One region of the Priestia sp. USM5 genome, then DNA from elsewhere that is predicted to be linked to it. Evidence: a T-box and tRNA genes for the amino acid it is inferred to sense, from the RefSeq annotation. Region 1 holds a T-box; the other holds one or more tRNA genes.

Region 1 (8,879 bases):
GCTAAAAAACAAAGACTATAGCCCATTTTATCCAATGTTGAGAGATTTGTCAGTGAACAAACTAAAATTTTTTAAGAATAGACAGGTTGGTGAAAGTATGATATATGATGTAGTCGTAATCGGAGGAGGACCTTCTGGTTTGATGGCATCGATTGCAGCTGGTGAGTCAGGTGCAAACGTATTATTAATTGATAAAGGCAATAAACTTGGACGAAAGCTTGCCATTTCTGGAGGGGGCCGCTGTAATGTAACAAACCGCCTTCCGATTGATGAACTTATTAAACACATTCCAGGAAACGGACGCTTTTTATACAGTGCGTTTTCTGTTTTTAATAACGAAGATATCATCTCCTATTTTGAAGGCCTTGGAATTAAATTAAAAGAAGAAGATCACGGGCGTATGTTTCCGGTTAGCAATAAAGCACAATCTGTTGTTGATGCATTAATTAGTGAACTTCACCGTCTTCGTGTAACAATTCGCACAAACACAGCCGTTAAACGCGTAAACTATGAAAACAACACCGTGAAAGAAGTTGTGCTTCAAAACGGAGAAGCAATCCAAACGAAAAGCGTTGTGATTGCAGTAGGCGGAAAATCAGTGCCTCATACGGGTTCGACAGGAGACGGTTATCAATGGGCAAAAGATGCAGGTCATAAAATTACTGAACTTTACCCAACAGAAGTTCCTATTACATCTAGCGAACACTTTATTAAAACAAAAACGCTTCAAGGTCTATCGCTTCGCAACGTAGGACTAAGCGTACTTAATAAAAAAGGCAAACCTGTCATCACTCATCAGATGGATATGATTTTCACTCACTTTGGCATCTCTGGCCCTGCCGCTCTTCGCTGCAGCCAATATGTTGTTAAAGAGTTAAAGAAACAAAAAAGCAACACTGTTCAAATGTCTCTTGATTTATTTCCTAGCCAAAACGAAGAAGAGATTTTTCAACAATTAGTCAAAACAACAAAAGAAGAGCCGAAAAAAGTGATTAAAAATGTTTTAAAAGGTTTTGTATCTGAACGCTATCTATTATTTTTACTCGAGCAAGCAGACATTGATAGCCAAGCGCTAGCGGGACAGCTTCAGCATGAAAAACTGAGAGAATTCTCGAGAATGTGCAAACGATTTGAATTTGCTGTAAACGGCACACTTTCTTTAGAGAAAGCATTCGTCACAGGAGGCGGAGTATCCGTTAAAGAAATTCACCCAAAAGAAATGTCTTCTAAATTTATGCAAGGCCTTTACTTCTGCGGGGAAATTCTTGATATCCACGGATATACTGGAGGATACAATATTACTTCTGCCCTTGTAACAGGCCGTTTGGCTGGCAGTAATGCAGGAGAATTTGCAACAAGCCTAGCATAATATGCTAGGCTTTATACATAACCATGGCTGAAAAACAGTACACCTGCTCATCACGATCAACATCCACTGTGACTTGGTACTTAATATCCACGACGTCTTCATCTTCTAATTTGCGTAAAAATCGGTTCACCGCAAACTCTAAATCTTTTTCATGCTCTTTATCAAACATTTTCACCTGTATCATAGCTTCTACCACCTTGTCCTATCAAATTTGTTTCAATCAGAATGGACTGCTTCTCTCAATGATGGCTTTCGTACTGATTTTCAACTTCTTCCTACCTCTATTTTTATGAAGACTTTTATAGATTTAGTCATCATTTGTTTTGCTACTATCATTTTAGTCGAATGGTAGAAGTTTCATTCCAAAAGAAAAAAGCGCCTGTCAAAGGCGCTTTTTCTTATTTATTAACCGTTTTTCCTTCCCACTCTAACATACCGCCAACCATATTTGTTACTTTATAACCTTGTTCTTGAAGGTAGTAACATACGTTTTCACTGCGGCGTCCAGAACGGCAAATGAAAATATATTCTTTTTCTTTATCGAAATAATCCACATTAGTTGGAATATCATTCATACGAATGTGTTTAGCAGTTGGAATCATTCCTTCTGCTACTTCCTCATCTTCGCGAACATCAACTAAATGAAGCTCTTCTCCATTTTCAACGCGTTTTTGAAGCTCTTCAGGCGTAATCACTTTTACTTCTTCCATCTTCGTCATTCCTCTCTATTCTTTCATTCAGCTTGCTATCGCTATTGTAGCAAATTCAAATACTTTTATGCCACTAAATAAGAAAAGCTTAAGCAGCAGCCTACCTAAGCTTTTCCAATCGTAGTTAAAGGTTTAACTAAGGGCCTGATGTCAACCCCGAAAGGGGGACATCAGACGCTTAGGTCTAGAACAGCCCCCCTGACTGCTCTTTAGTCAGGGGGGCTGTTCTACATCAATACTTAATTAGCTACGATGTTTACTAATTTACCAGGCACAGCAATCACTTTGCGTACTGTCTTACCTTCAATGAACTCTTGAACATCTTCATTAGCCATTGCAATATCTTGAAGCTCTTCACGAGATGCCTCAGCAGGTACGTTTAATTTTGCACGTACTTTACCGTTAATTTGAACGACAATTTCCACTTCATCATCTACAAGTTTCGCTTCATCAAACGCAGGCCAAGCTTCATATGAAATCGTATCTTCGTGGCCTAGTTTGCTCCATAATTCCTCAGTTGTATGAGGACAAATTGGTGCTAATAGCTTCACAAATCCTTCTACGTATTGCTTTGGCAGCACATCAACTTTGTATGCGTCGTTGATGAATACCATAAGTTGAGAGATACCTGTATTAAAACGAAGACCTTCGTAATCTTCCGTTACTTTTTTCACCGTTTGGTGATATACGCGTTCAAGTGTAGTATCATTGCTTTCTTGAACCTTGCTGCTTAATTCACCATTATCCTCGATAAGTAAACGCCATACACGATCTAAGAAACGGCGTGCACCATCAAGCCCTTTTGTTGACCAAGCAATGGATGCATCTAACGGTCCCATAAACATTTCGTAAAGGCGAAGCGTATCTGCACCGTGGCTTTCTACGATTTCGTCTGGGTTTACAACGTTACCTTTTGACTTACTCATTTTTTCATTGTTTTCTCCAAGAATCATACCTTGGTTAAACAGTTTTTGGAACGGCTCTTTTGTTGGAACTACGCCGATATCATATAAAAATTTATGCCAGAAACGAGCATACAATAGATGAAGAACAGCGTGTTCAGCTCCACCGATATAAATATCAACCGGCAACCATTCTTTTAATTTGTCTGCATCTGCTAATGCTTTGCTGTTCGTTGGATCAATGTAGCGTAAGTAATACCAGCAGCTGCCTGCCCATTGAGGCATTGTATTTGTTTCGCGGCGCCCTTTTTTGCCCGTTTCCGGATCTACAACGTTCACCCAGTCATCAATGTTTGCTAATGGAGATTCACCTGTACCTGACGGCTTGATTTCAGTTGTTTTTGGTAAAACAAGCGGAAGCTGATCTTCAGGAACTGCAGTTGTTGTGCCATCTTCCCAGTGAATAACAGGAATCGGTTCACCCCAGTAGCGCTGACGGCTGAATAACCAGTCACGCAGACGGTATGTTACTTGTTTTTCACCTTTTTCATTTGCTTGAAGCCACTGAATCATATTTGAAATTGCTTCTTCTTTGTCTAGACCATTTAAGAAGTCTGAATTAACGTGCTCGCCGTCGCCTGTATAAGCTTCTTTTGAAACGTCTCCACCCGCTACTACTTCTTTAATCGGCAGTTCAAATTTAACAGCAAACTCATAATCACGCTCATCATGAGCAGGAACAGCCATAATTGCACCTGTACCATAGCTCATTAGAACATAGTCAGCAATCCAAATTGGCATTCTCTCACCGTTTACAGGGTTAATTGCATAAGCACCTGTGAATACGCCCGTTTTGTCTTTAGCTAAGTCTGTACGCTCTAAATCGCTTTTGCTTTTAATTTGATCTAAATACGCTTCTACCGCTTCTTTTTGTTCGGCTGTCGTAATTTTATCCACAAACGGATGTTCAGGTGCTAAAACGGCATACGTTGCCCCAAACAGCGTATCAGGACGCGTTGTGAACACAGTAAATGTTTCGTCATATCCATCAATTGTGAAGTGAACGTGAGCTCCTTCAGAGCGGCCAATCCAGTTTCGCTGCATTTCTTTAATACTTTCTGGCCAATCAAGATCATCTAAATCTTCTAGTAAACGATCTGCATAAGCTGTGATTTTAAGCATCCACTGCTTCATTGGACGACGCTCAACCGGATGCCCACCGCGCTCACTTTTGCCATCTATAACTTCTTCGTTTGCAAGTACTGTTCCCAACGCAGGACACCAGTTAACAGCTACTTCATCCACATAAGCTAAGCCTTTTTTATATAACTGTAAGAAAATCCACTGCGTCCATTTGTAGTAGTTAGGATCAGTTGTATTAATTTCACGCTCCCAATCGTAAGAGAAACCTAACGATTTGATTTGACGACGGAAATTATTAATGTTAAGTTCAGTGAACTCAGCCGGATCGTTTCCTGTATCTAATGCATACTGCTCAGCAGGTAGTCCGAATGCATCCCATCCCATTGGATGAAGTACATTGTATCCTTGCATACGCTTCATACGAGATAAAATGTCCGTTGCTGTATAACCTTCTGGATGCCCAACGTGTAAACCCGCCCCAGATGGATAAGGGAACATATCTAATGCGTAAAACTTACGCTTTCCTTCATCTTCTGTTGTTCTAAATGTTTTATTTTCTTCCCAAACTTTTTGCCATTTTTGTTCGATCTTTTCATGATTAAAAGCCATACATAATCCTCCTTGTACGCTCCAGCTGTATTTAATTAAACTAAAAAACCCCTCATCCCTCAAACAAAGGGACGAGAGGTTGAATAAACTTCCCGCGGTACCACCCAAATTAGCACAATTATGTACTCACTCATTTTCCTTAACGCGGATAGACGGTAAATGTTACTTTACTTCACATTTACAACTCCAAGGTGAGTTCATGAACGCCCGTTTGCTGACTCGCACCACCCGTCAGCTCTCTTAGCTCGCTTCGTTCACTACTATTCCTTATCATAGTTTTTACATCATACTACCTTGTATTGTAAATAATATGTTCGCAAACTGCAAGTTGTTCAACGGATTTTGTAAAAGTTTCTACACTGCCTCACTGCTTTGTTGCTAAATCCCCTCTTTCATTCTTATATATGAACAACTTCTCCCAAAAACATACATACAACGCCAAACAAAGAGATTTAGACATAATTAAGTTAATCCTATCTAAAGCTGAATAAATAGGATATCTGGACTCCTTGCTACAAAACTGTTCATTTCCGTGCAAGGCTTCATCTTGCGCTCCAATCAACAGCTTAAAGCAACTAAACACATAAAAGCCGAGTTCACCATAATAATGAAAAGATCCGAACGATTTATCGTTCGGATCTTCCTTCAGCTAAAATACTTTTGTCCCCGCCTCTACTTTCTTTAACAGCTATTATTAAATACCAAATCCAAAAGAAAACAGGATAATCGCAAGTACGAGACCAACAAGCGGAACAATTACCGTCATCGCTGCAACTGATCCATACGCATCTTTATGAGTTTCTCCACAAATAGAATTAATTGTGGTGACGACATAACCATTATGAGGCAAGGAATCTAATACGCCAGAAGATATAGCTACTACACGATGGAGAGCTTCTGGATTTACACCAGCATCTAGATAGTGAGGGGCTAAAATTGGCAAAGCAATCGCCTGACCTCCTGAAGCCGAACCTGTCATCCCCGCGATAACACTCACCGCAATAGCTCCCCCTATCAACGGACTGCCTGGAATATGCGTCATGGCATCTACAGCCACTCCAAACGCGGGAACAGCCTTAGCAACCCCTCCAAAACCTACGACAGCAGCTGTATTCCCAATTGCAATTAACGCTCCAAGCGTCCCTTCTGATGCTGCATTCCAAAATCCTTTAAAGTGTTTTCGGTTCACAATGTATGTGACAATGATACCGCTTAAAAGTGCGACAATCAACGCAGATTGCTGAAGCGGCTTATGAAGTGCAAAAGAAATAATGAGCACGACCACAAGCGGAAGCAAACTTAATAACGGATTAGGAAGAGACTGATTTTCCGTTACTGCTGGATCTTTCTCGCGTGATATAAAACGCTCTCCATTTTTAACTGCTTTTGAAATTAAGCGCTTTAACCACCAGTAGCCGAATACAGCCATCACTACCGCTACAACTAAACTAACTTCCCATCCTGCATACGGACTAGTCTTTAAATATTCAATTGGAATCCAGTTTTGGATTTCAGGCGATCCAGCCGAGGTCATCGTAAACGTAACGGAACCGAATGCTAAAGCAGCAGGGATAAACCGCCTCGGCAAATCAGCTTGTTTGAATAAGCTTAAAGCCATTGGATAGACAGAGAATGCTACTACAAACAGACTGACTCCTCCATATGTTAAGACCGCACAGGCAAGTACAATCGCCAACACTGCTCTTTTCATTCCTAGTTTACTGACAATCCAGCGAGAAACACTATCAGCGGCCCCGCTGTCTTCCATCACTTTTCCAAAAACGGCGCCCAATAGAAACATTAAATACCAAGAAGCAATAAATCCTGTGAAACCAGACATATAATTCCCAACAAAATTTGCTTCTCCTTCTTTCACCAGCTGTGGAAATAAAGGCATTCCGCTTGTTAACGCAACAACTAAAGCACTAAGCGGACCTGCTATAAATAAATTCATGCCTCTCATCGTTAATACAATGAGCAGCAATAATCCTCCAATTAATCCAATCATACTAAGCATATTCTAGCCCCCCAAGAAGTCATATAATTAGAAAACGCTTACATTTTTACAGGTATATACTCCTTTCTTTGCTTGTCACGACCCTTACTATATTATTAAAGGAATACTGAAGACATTCCTACGTTTATTGAACAGTCAAAAATAAAACCACCTCTATTTATTTAGAGATGGTTAGTGAACGCTGACGTTTTTCTTTTAATTTATAATCGTATATCCATGTTGTACACATGCTAAATAACAATAGTGCAATTAATAAATAGCACAGGGTAGACATATTAAACGCATCGAAAATAACGCCTCCAAAGAGAGGGCCAATCATTTTACCTGCAGTAGCCATACTGTTGACTACGCCTTGATAAAACCCTTCTTTTCCTGATGGAGCTAACTGACTTGCGACAGCTGGAATTGCTGGCCAAACAAACATTTCTCCAACTGTTAACACAATCATTGCTGTTAAGAACTGCGAAAATGTTGTGGCATTCACCACGATGATGAAAGAAGCCACAAAAATAACCGTTCCAATTAGAACCTGTACTTTTAATGTCTTTGCTACTTTTTGAATGATAGGCACAATCAAAGGCTGACCGACTACAATTAAAATGCCGTTAATTGTCCAAAGCAAACTGTAGCTAGAAAGAGGTATATTCAACTCACGCGTATGCGTAGCAATCGTTGTTTGCCACTGAACATACGCGACCCAGCATAATACGTATCCTGTACATAAAATAAGAAGGGCCGTCAGTTTCGTTTTGTGCTGAATACTACCGGCTTCATTAAGGACATTCGTTTGCCCAACTGTAACCGAAATATGACGGTATGAAAAAATAGCAATAAGAAGAAAAATAACGTATAAAATTGTATTAGCTAAGAAAATATACGTAAATGAATAGGATGCTACAACGCCCCCTACCGCTGCGCCAATAGCCACTCCTGCATTTTGAGCAACGTACATCGCATTAAATGCTTTTCTTCCGCCTTGTGGCCAGACTGAGCCGGCCATTGCATACATAGATGGAAACACAATACCAGATCCAAATCCTACAATAACCAAGAGAACAACGTATGTAGGCCAACCATGGAAAAACACCAGTCCCACTAATGCAACAAGGGTAATAATAATTCCTGATAAAATGGATTTATATCCTCCAATTTTGTCAAAAAGCGTTCCCCCTAGTAAATTACCCACTACGCTTGCAGCAGAGTTCAGCATAAGAACCACTCCTGCAACGGATAACGACTTTCCTAAATGTTCATTTATATAAATTGTATTGAGAGGCCATAAAAACGAAGCTCCCGTTACGTTTACAAGCATACCAATAATCAAAAACCAAAGTGACTTGGGCATTGATCTCCCCCCTATCTATTCGAATGCCAACGTACATTCTAGTCTTTTCTTAAAGGGTTCGCAATGCTTTTACATATAGACAATTTATTTGAAATTCGCTGACTATTTAAAAAGGTGATTTCACATGACAATATCATGCAAAATCACCTTTTTACCGCTTATTTTTGCTTCGAACGAACCGGCTGGGCACGCTTGCTGTTCCGTGCTTTTAATTCTTTTACAGGATCAAAATCTTTTCCTAGCTCAATATCATTGCTGTTGATCCCGTTTTTTGTTTTTTGTTCCGGGTTATTTTGATTTGAACGAGTTGCCATAAAATCCTCTCCTTAATGCTGAGTTGTAATCAATTTATTTTGCAGCTGCTGAACTTGCAGGCGCATGCGATATAGCTGCTCTCTTTGCTGTGCATTTGCACTGTGAGAAAACTCTTCAATTTCTTTATAAGCATTTTCTAATTTTTCCTGTGCTTTTGTATATTCAGTATCATTGTAATGTTCTTGTTTCATGCCTTCCTGTAACTGACCTTGTCCAAAGCGAATAGCATCTTCACACTGCTGCATAAGTTGATCCACTGCTTGACGAGTTGTCATTGTCTATTCCTCCTATTCGTTCATTTCTGTCTTATTTTGCGCAACTTTACTCTCCTTTACGACAAGAAGAACCTGTTAAATATAAGCATCCTTAAATTTGTTTGGCACTTTTTCACGTTTTTGATACAATTTGTTGATGTATATTGCATGTAAAAAGGAGGTTGCTGATTTGAATCAGACAAACCCATTTCCGT
Region 2 (7,126 bases), on a different contig from region 1:
GAGTCGTATCCAGCAAAGGCATATCCAAGACAACAATGTCTGCCTCAATTTCTTTCGTAATAGCATTCCACTCTTGTAAAATTTCTTCTTTGTTACGACCAAAACGATCTAGTGAATGAATGTAAAGAATATCTCCTTTACGAATCATTCGTTTTAGTAATTGGTACTGTTCTCGATTGAAATTTTTTCCACTTTGTTTATCCATGAAAATATCTCGAGGAGAAATGCCCACTTCTTCCATGGACTGAAGTTGTCGTCCTTCATTTTGATCTCGGCTGCTTACACGGATATATCCAAATTTTCTATTTTCCATTTTTATACTCCCTTTTGTGTCTATCTTCTTTTTATTCTACCAAAAACGTTCGTAAAAGTGTATTAGATAAAGAGAACGTTCGTAATTACTTTTCTTACTTAAACGAACGATAAAAACAGTAGATTTCTTATATAAAAGGAAAGTTCGTAAAAGTATACTTTTACGAACTTTCCTTTTATATATTTATTAAATGTATAGAAGTATTTCCTTAGTGATTTAAACATTAGCCAAATAACTATGTCATGAACAATACATAGGAAATTGATATTATATCCCCTATTAAATTAATGTGATAAGAAGAAAGGTCTAAATTTATGCAGAGATTATTTAATTACAGCATTTATTAATAAAAAACATTAAATTATATGTCTTTAACGTGCAGAGAAACGCTCTGTAAGGAATTTAACTTTTGTTTTACACACAATGGGGGGATTAGATACAAATTTTCAGCAATTAAGAAAAGAGATTAGCACAACTTTTATAAAGGCATTTATATTAAGGAGAATATTTTATTTAAGATTTTAAGTTATTAATACATAAAATGGTGGAGATCTTTAAACATTGTTTCTCGTTACAGAAGAGTCCATTCGGTTAAGGTCTATGAAAGTTGACCGTTTTTTGGTCATCACCTGTTTGTTCGAATCATCCTCTAAAGACCCAGTACCATCACATTGTACTATTGAGCAGATTCAAAGAACGCTTTTTCCGTTACGTCTCCTTCAACATCAGCAGCTTCTGCTGATCCAGAAGAACCTCCTAAATTCGGTAGAGCTAATGGAGTCGCTAACTAAATAACTAAACCTACGGCAGAAGCTACCACAGCTTATTTCGCTTTTCTTATTCAATCTCCTCCTAATTTTATTTAATAGAAATAAAAAAGCAGTTTGCAAATGCAAACTGCTTTTTTGATGACCCGTACGGGATTCGAACCCGTGTTACCGCCGTGAAAGGGCGGTGTCTTAACCGCTTGACCAACGGGCCAGTATCAATTTATAAGTTAAATTCAATTACTATAAAACATGATGGGCCTAAGTGGACTCGAACCACCGACCTCACGCTTATCAGGCGTGCGCTCTAACCAGCTGAGCTATAGGCCCTTTACTTGGATTTGGAGCGGGTGATGAGAATCGAACTCACGACATCAGCTTGGAAGGCTGAGGTTTTACCACTAAACTACACCCGCATATTTTAAAGTGGCGGTCCCGACGGGAATCGAACCCGCGATCTCCTGCGTGACAGGCAGGCATGTTAACCGCTACACCACGGGACCAAAATAGAAAATGGCGGAGGAAGAGGGATTCGAACCCCCGCGGGCTTTAACACCCCTGTCGGTTTTCAAGACCGATCCCTTCAGCCGGACTTGGGTATTCCTCCGTGTACTGTATGGTGGAGCCTAGCGGGATCGAACCGCTGACCTCCTGCGTGCAAGGCAGGCGCTCTCCCAGCTGAGCTAAGGCCCCATAAATGGTCGGGAAGACAGGATTCGAACCTGCGACCCCTTGGTCCCAAACCAAGTGCTCTACCAAGCTGAGCTACTTCCCGTTTATGGCGCGCCCGAGAGGAGTCGAACCCCTAACCTTTTGATCCGTAGTCAAACGCTCTATCCAATTGAGCTACGGGCGCTTATTAAAATGGTGCCGAGGGCCGGACTTGAACCGGCACGGTAGTCACCTACCGCAGGATTTTAAGTCCTGTGTGTCTGCCAATTCCACCACCCCGGCAGGACTTATACGTGGAGGCGGCAACCGGATTTGAACCGGTGATAAAGGTTTTGCAGACCTTGGCCTTACCACTTGGCTATGCCGCCAATATATATATGGAGCGGAAGACGAGGTTCGAACTCGCGACCCCCACCTTGGCAAGGTGGTGTTCTACCACTGAACTACTTCCGCGCATTTATCTAAATTAAGATGCGGGTGAAGGGACTTGAACCCCCACGTCATAAGACACTAGATCCTAAGTCTAGCGCGTCTGCCAATTCCGCCACACCCGCGTGTAAATATAACTGGTGAGCCATGAAGGACTCGAACCTTCGACCCTCTGATTAAAAGTCAGATGCTCTACCAACTGAGCTAATGGCTCTCTATGGCTGGGCTAGCTGGATTCGAACCAACGCATGACGGAATCAAAATCCGTTGCCTTACCGCTTGGCGATAGCCCAATAAAGATGGTGGAGGGGGGCAGATTCGAACTGCCGAACCCGAAGGAGCGGATTTACAGTCCGCCGCGTTTAGCCACTTCGCTACCCCTCCGATATAAATGGTGCCGGCAAGAGGACTTGAACCCCCAACCTACTGATTACAAGTCAGTTGCTCTACCAGTTGAGCTACACCGGCACGGTGGTGGAGGATGACGGGATCGAACCGCCGACCCCCTGCTTGTAAGGCAGGTGCTCTCCCAGCTGAGCTAATCCTCCAAAAAAATCTATATAAGCGCGTTAATAAGCGTTATTTTCATTACTTATGATAGAATATTTCAAATAAAAAACCCCTATGCTCTTTTACAAGAGACTCATAAGGGGTCTTATTTATTGCCTGGCAACGTCCTACTCTCACAGGGACAAAGTCCCAACTACCATTGGCGCTAAAGAGCTTAACTTCCGTGTTCGGTATGGGAACGGGTGTGACCTCTTCGCTATCGCCACCAGACAAGAGATTGCTCTCTCAAAACTAGATAACAGTTGGCTGAGTAAAGCTTACGCTTTTAAAATTTTGGTTAAGTCCTCGATCGATTAGTATCAGTCAGCTACACATGTCGCCACGCTTCCACCTCTGACCTATCAACCTGATCATCTTTCAGGGATCTTACTAGCTTGCGCTATGGGAAATCTCATCTTGAGGGGGGCTTCATGCTTAGATGCTTTCAGCACTTATCCCGTCCACACATAGCTACCCAGCGATGCCTTTGGCAAGACAACTGGTACACCAGCGGTGTGTCCATCCCGGTCCTCTCGTACTAAGGACAGCTCCTCTCAAATTTCCTACGCCCACGACGGATAGGGACCGAACTGTCTCACGACGTTCTGAACCCAGCTCGCGTACCGCTTTAATGGGCGAACAGCCCAACCCTTGGGACCGACTACAGCCCCAGGATGCGATGAGCCGACATCGAGGTGCCAAACCTCCCCGTCGATGTGGACTCTTGGGGGAGATAAGCCTGTTATCCCCGGGGTAGCTTTTATCCGTTGAGCGATGGCCCTTCCATGCGGAACCACCGGATCACTAAGCCCGACTTTCGTCCCTGCTCGACTTGTAGGTCTCGCAGTCAAGCTCCCTTGTGCCTTTACACTCTACGAATGATTTCCAACCATTCTGAGGGAACCTTTGGGCGCCTCCGTTACATTTTAGGAGGCGACCGCCCCAGTCAAACTGCCCACCTGACACTGTCTCCCGGCCCGATCAGGGCCGCGGGTTAGAATTTCAATACAGCCAGGGTAGTATCCCACCGACGCCTCCACCGAAGCTAGCGCTCCGGCTTCTCAGGCTCCTACCTATCCTGTACAAGCTGTACCAAAATTCAATATCAGGCTACAGTAAAGCTCCACGGGGTCTTTCCGTCCTGTCGCGGGTAACCTGCATCTTCACAGGTACTATAATTTCACCGAGTCTCTCGTTGAGACAGTGCCCAGATCGTTACGCCTTTCGTGCGGGTCGGAACTTACCCGACAAGGAATTTCGCTACCTTAGGACCGTTATAGTTACGGCCGCCGTTTACTGGGGCTTCGATTCAGAGCTTCTCCCAAAGGATAACCCCTCCTCTTAACCTTCCAGCACCGGGCAGGCGTCAGCCCCTATACTTCGCCTTGCGGCTTCGCAGAGACCTGTGTTTTTGCTAAACAGTCGCCTGGGCCTATTCACTGCGGCTCTCTCGGGCTATACACCCTACCAGAGCACCCCTTCTCCCGAAGTTACGGGGTCATTTTGCCGAGTTCCTTAACGAGAGTTCTCTCGATCACCTTAGGATTCTCTCCTCGCCTACCTGTGTCGGTTTGCGGTACGGGCACCTCCCGCCTCGCTAGAGGCTTTTCTTGGCAGTGTGGAATCAGGAACTTCGGTACTATAATTCCCTCGTCATCACAGCTCAGCCTTTATGATGAGCGGATTTGCCTACTCATCAGCCTAACTGCTTGAACGCGCATATCCAGCAGCGCGCTTACCCTATCCTACTGCGTCCCCCCATTACTCAAACGGCGGGGAGGTGGTACAGGAATATCAACCTGTTGGCCATCGCCTACGCTTTTCAGCCTCGGCTTAGGTCCCGACTAACCCTGAGCGGACGAGCCTTCCTCAGGAAACCTTAGGCATTCGGTGGACAAGATTCTCACTTGTCTTTCGCTACTCATACCGGCATTCTCACTTCTAAGCGCTCCACCAGTCCTTACGGTCTGACTTCGCTGCACTTAGAACGCTCTCCTACCACTGACATCAAAGATGTCAATCCACAGCTTCGGTGATACGTTTAGCCCCGGTACATTTTCGGCGCAGAGTCACTCGACCAGTGAGCTATTACGCACTCTTTAAATGGTGGCTGCTTCTAAGCCAACATCCTGGTTGTCTAAGCAACTCCACATCCTTTTCCACTTAACGTATACTTGGGGACCTTAGCTGGTGGTCTGGGCTGTTTCCCTTTTGACTACGGATCTTATCACTCGCAGTCTGACTCCCATGGATAAGTCTTTGGCATTCGGAGTTTGACTGAATTCGGTAACCCGTTGGGGGCCCCTAGTCCAATCAGTGCTCTACCTCCAAGACTCTCACAACATGAGGCTAGCCCTAAAGCTATTTCGGAGAGAACCAGCTATCTCCAGGTTCGATTGGAATTTCTCCGCTACCCACACCTCATCCCCGCACTTTTCAACGTGCGTGGGTTCGGGCCTCCATTCAGTGTTACCTGAACTTCACCCTGGACATGGGTAGATCACCTGGTTTCGGGTCTACAACCACATACTAAACGCCCTATTCAGACTCGCTTTCGCTACGGCTCCGCCTTATCAGCTTAACCTTGCATGGGATCGTAACTCGCCGGTTCATTCTACAAAAGGCACGCCATCACCCGTTAACGGGCTCTGACTACTTGTAGGCACACGGTTTCAGGATCTCTTTCACTCCCCTTCCGGGGTGCTTTTCACCTTTCCCTCACGGTACTGGTTCACTATCGGTCACTAGGTAGTATTTAGCCTTGGGAGATGGTCCTCCCAGCTTCCGACGGAATTTCACGTGTTCCGCCGTACTCAGGATCCACTCAAGAGGGAACGAAGTTTCAACTACAGGGTTGTTACCTTCTTCGACGGACCTTTCCAGGTCGCTTCATTTACTTCGTTCCTTTGTAACTCCGTATAGAGTGTCCTACAACCCCAAGAGGCAAGCCTCTTGGTTTGGGCTAATTCCGTTTCGCTCGCCGCTACTCAGGAAATCGCATTTGCTTTCTCTTCCTCCGGGTACTTAGATGTTTCAGTTCCCCGGGTCTGCCTTCAATATCCTATGTATTCAGATAAAGATACTGTTCCATTACGAACAGTGGGTTTCCCCATTCGGAAATCTCCGGATCAAAGCTCACTTACAGCTCCCCGAAGCATATCGGTGTTAGTCCCGTCCTTCATCGGCTCCTAGTGCCAAGGCATTCACCGTGCGCCCTTTCTAACTTAACCATTAGCGAATAAATGGTACAACATATTGTTGTGTTATTTATTGGTTTGATTAAAGAAAAGTTTCACTTTTCCTCAGCAATTACTGTTATCTAGTTTTCAAAGAACAATCGCAACCAAAATTCTTCTTATTAGATAAGAAGAAAGTAGTGTGCTTTCTATAATTGAGAGATTGAACTCTCAAAACTGAACAAAGTGTCAAAACGTACGTCATGTAAAAATCCTTAGAAAGGAGGTGATCCAGCCGCACCTTCCGATACGGCTACCTTGTTACGACTTCACCCCAATCATCTGTCCCACCTTAGGCGGCTAGCTCCTTACGGTTACTCCACCGACTTCGGGTGTTACAAACTCTCGTGGTGTGACGGGCGGTGTGTACAAGGCCCGGGAACGTATTCACCGCGGCATGCTGATCCGCGATTACTAGCGATTCCAGCTTCATGTAGGCGAGTTGCAGCCTACAATCCGAACTGAGAATGGTTTTATGGGATTGGCTTGACCTCGCGGTCTTGCAGCCCTTTGTACCATCCATTGTAGCACGTGTGTAGCCCAGGTCATAAGGGGCATGATGATTTGACGTCATCCCCACCTTCCTCCGGTTTGTCACCGGCAGTCACCTTAGAGTGCCCAACTAAATGCTGGCAACTAAGATCAAGGGTTGCGCTCGTTGCGGGACTTAACCCAACATCTCACGACACGAGCTGACGACAACCATGCACCACCTGTCACTCTGTCCCCCGAAGGGGAACGCTCTATCTCTAGAGTTGTCAGAGGATGTCAAGACCTGGTAAGGTTCTTCGCGTTGCTTCGAATTAAACCACATGCTCCACCGCTTGTGCGGGCCCCCGTCAATTCCTTTGAGTTTCAGTCTTGCGACCGTACTCCCCAGGCGGAGTGCTTAATGCGTTAGCTGCAGCACTAAAGGGCGGAAACCCTCTAACACTTAGCACTCATCGTTTACGGCGTGGACTACCAGGGTATCTAATCCTGTTTGCTCCCCACGCTTTCGCGCCTCAGCGTCAGTTACAGACCAAAAAGCCGCCTTCGCCACTGGTGTTCCTCCACATCTCTACGCATTTCACCGCTACACGTGGAATTCCGCTTTTCTCTTCTGCACTCAAGTTCCCCAGTTTCCAATGACCCTCCACGGTTGAGCCGTGGGCTTTCAC

The links. The T-box of region 1 lies ahead of leuS (leucine--tRNA ligase). A T-box ahead of a tRNA ligase gene usually reads a tRNA of that ligase, here a tRNA-Leu.
Region 2: it encodes a tRNA-Leu, which carries the amino acid that the T-box ahead of leuS (leucine--tRNA ligase) is inferred to sense. The anticodon was not compared.

The regions. Positions count from the first base shown of each region.
Region 1 covers NZ_JBSGKN010000001.1:46,849-55,727, reverse strand. Annotated here, with positions in the region: gene ACWATA_RS00325 (BaiN/RdsA family NAD(P)/FAD-dependent oxidoreductase) at 98-1,369, shown strand; gene ACWATA_RS00320 (sporulation protein Cse60) at 1,374-1,553, opposite strand; gene ACWATA_RS00315 (rhodanese-like domain-containing protein) at 1,768-2,079, opposite strand; gene leuS (leucine--tRNA ligase) at 2,319-4,733, opposite strand; T-box leader at 4,798-5,016, opposite strand; gene ACWATA_RS00305 (GntP family permease) at 5,428-6,750, opposite strand; gene ACWATA_RS00300 (MDR family MFS transporter) at 6,908-8,095, opposite strand; gene ACWATA_RS00295 (hypothetical protein) at 8,254-8,409, opposite strand; gene ACWATA_RS00290 (YtzC family protein) at 8,422-8,685, opposite strand; gene mnmL (tRNA modification radical SAM protein MnmL/YtqA) at 8,855-8,879, shown strand, end outside.
Region 2 covers NZ_JBSGKN010000008.1:70,730-77,855, forward strand. Annotated here, with positions in the region: gene ACWATA_RS28625 (recombinase family protein) at 1-313, opposite strand, end outside; tRNA gene ACWATA_RS28630 (tRNA-Glu) at 1,223-1,294, opposite strand; tRNA gene ACWATA_RS28635 (tRNA-Ile) at 1,337-1,410, opposite strand; tRNA gene ACWATA_RS28640 (tRNA-Gly) at 1,423-1,496, opposite strand; tRNA gene ACWATA_RS28645 (tRNA-Asp) at 1,508-1,583, opposite strand; tRNA gene ACWATA_RS28650 (tRNA-Ser) at 1,595-1,687, opposite strand; tRNA gene ACWATA_RS28655 (tRNA-Ala) at 1,698-1,773, opposite strand; tRNA gene ACWATA_RS28660 (tRNA-Pro) at 1,779-1,855, opposite strand; tRNA gene ACWATA_RS28665 (tRNA-Arg) at 1,860-1,936, opposite strand; tRNA gene ACWATA_RS28670 (tRNA-Leu) at 1,946-2,034, opposite strand; tRNA gene ACWATA_RS28675 (tRNA-Cys) at 2,047-2,120, opposite strand; tRNA gene ACWATA_RS28680 (tRNA-Gly) at 2,131-2,205, opposite strand; tRNA gene ACWATA_RS28685 (tRNA-Leu) at 2,225-2,306, opposite strand; tRNA gene ACWATA_RS28690 (tRNA-Lys) at 2,320-2,395, opposite strand; tRNA gene ACWATA_RS28695 (tRNA-Gln) at 2,400-2,474, opposite strand; tRNA gene ACWATA_RS28700 (tRNA-Tyr) at 2,482-2,565, opposite strand; tRNA gene ACWATA_RS28705 (tRNA-Thr) at 2,574-2,649, opposite strand; tRNA gene ACWATA_RS28710 (tRNA-Val) at 2,654-2,729, opposite strand; rRNA gene rrf (5S ribosomal RNA) at 2,846-2,961, opposite strand; rRNA gene ACWATA_RS28720 (23S ribosomal RNA) at 3,025-5,960, opposite strand; rRNA gene ACWATA_RS28725 (16S ribosomal RNA) at 6,186-7,126, opposite strand, start outside.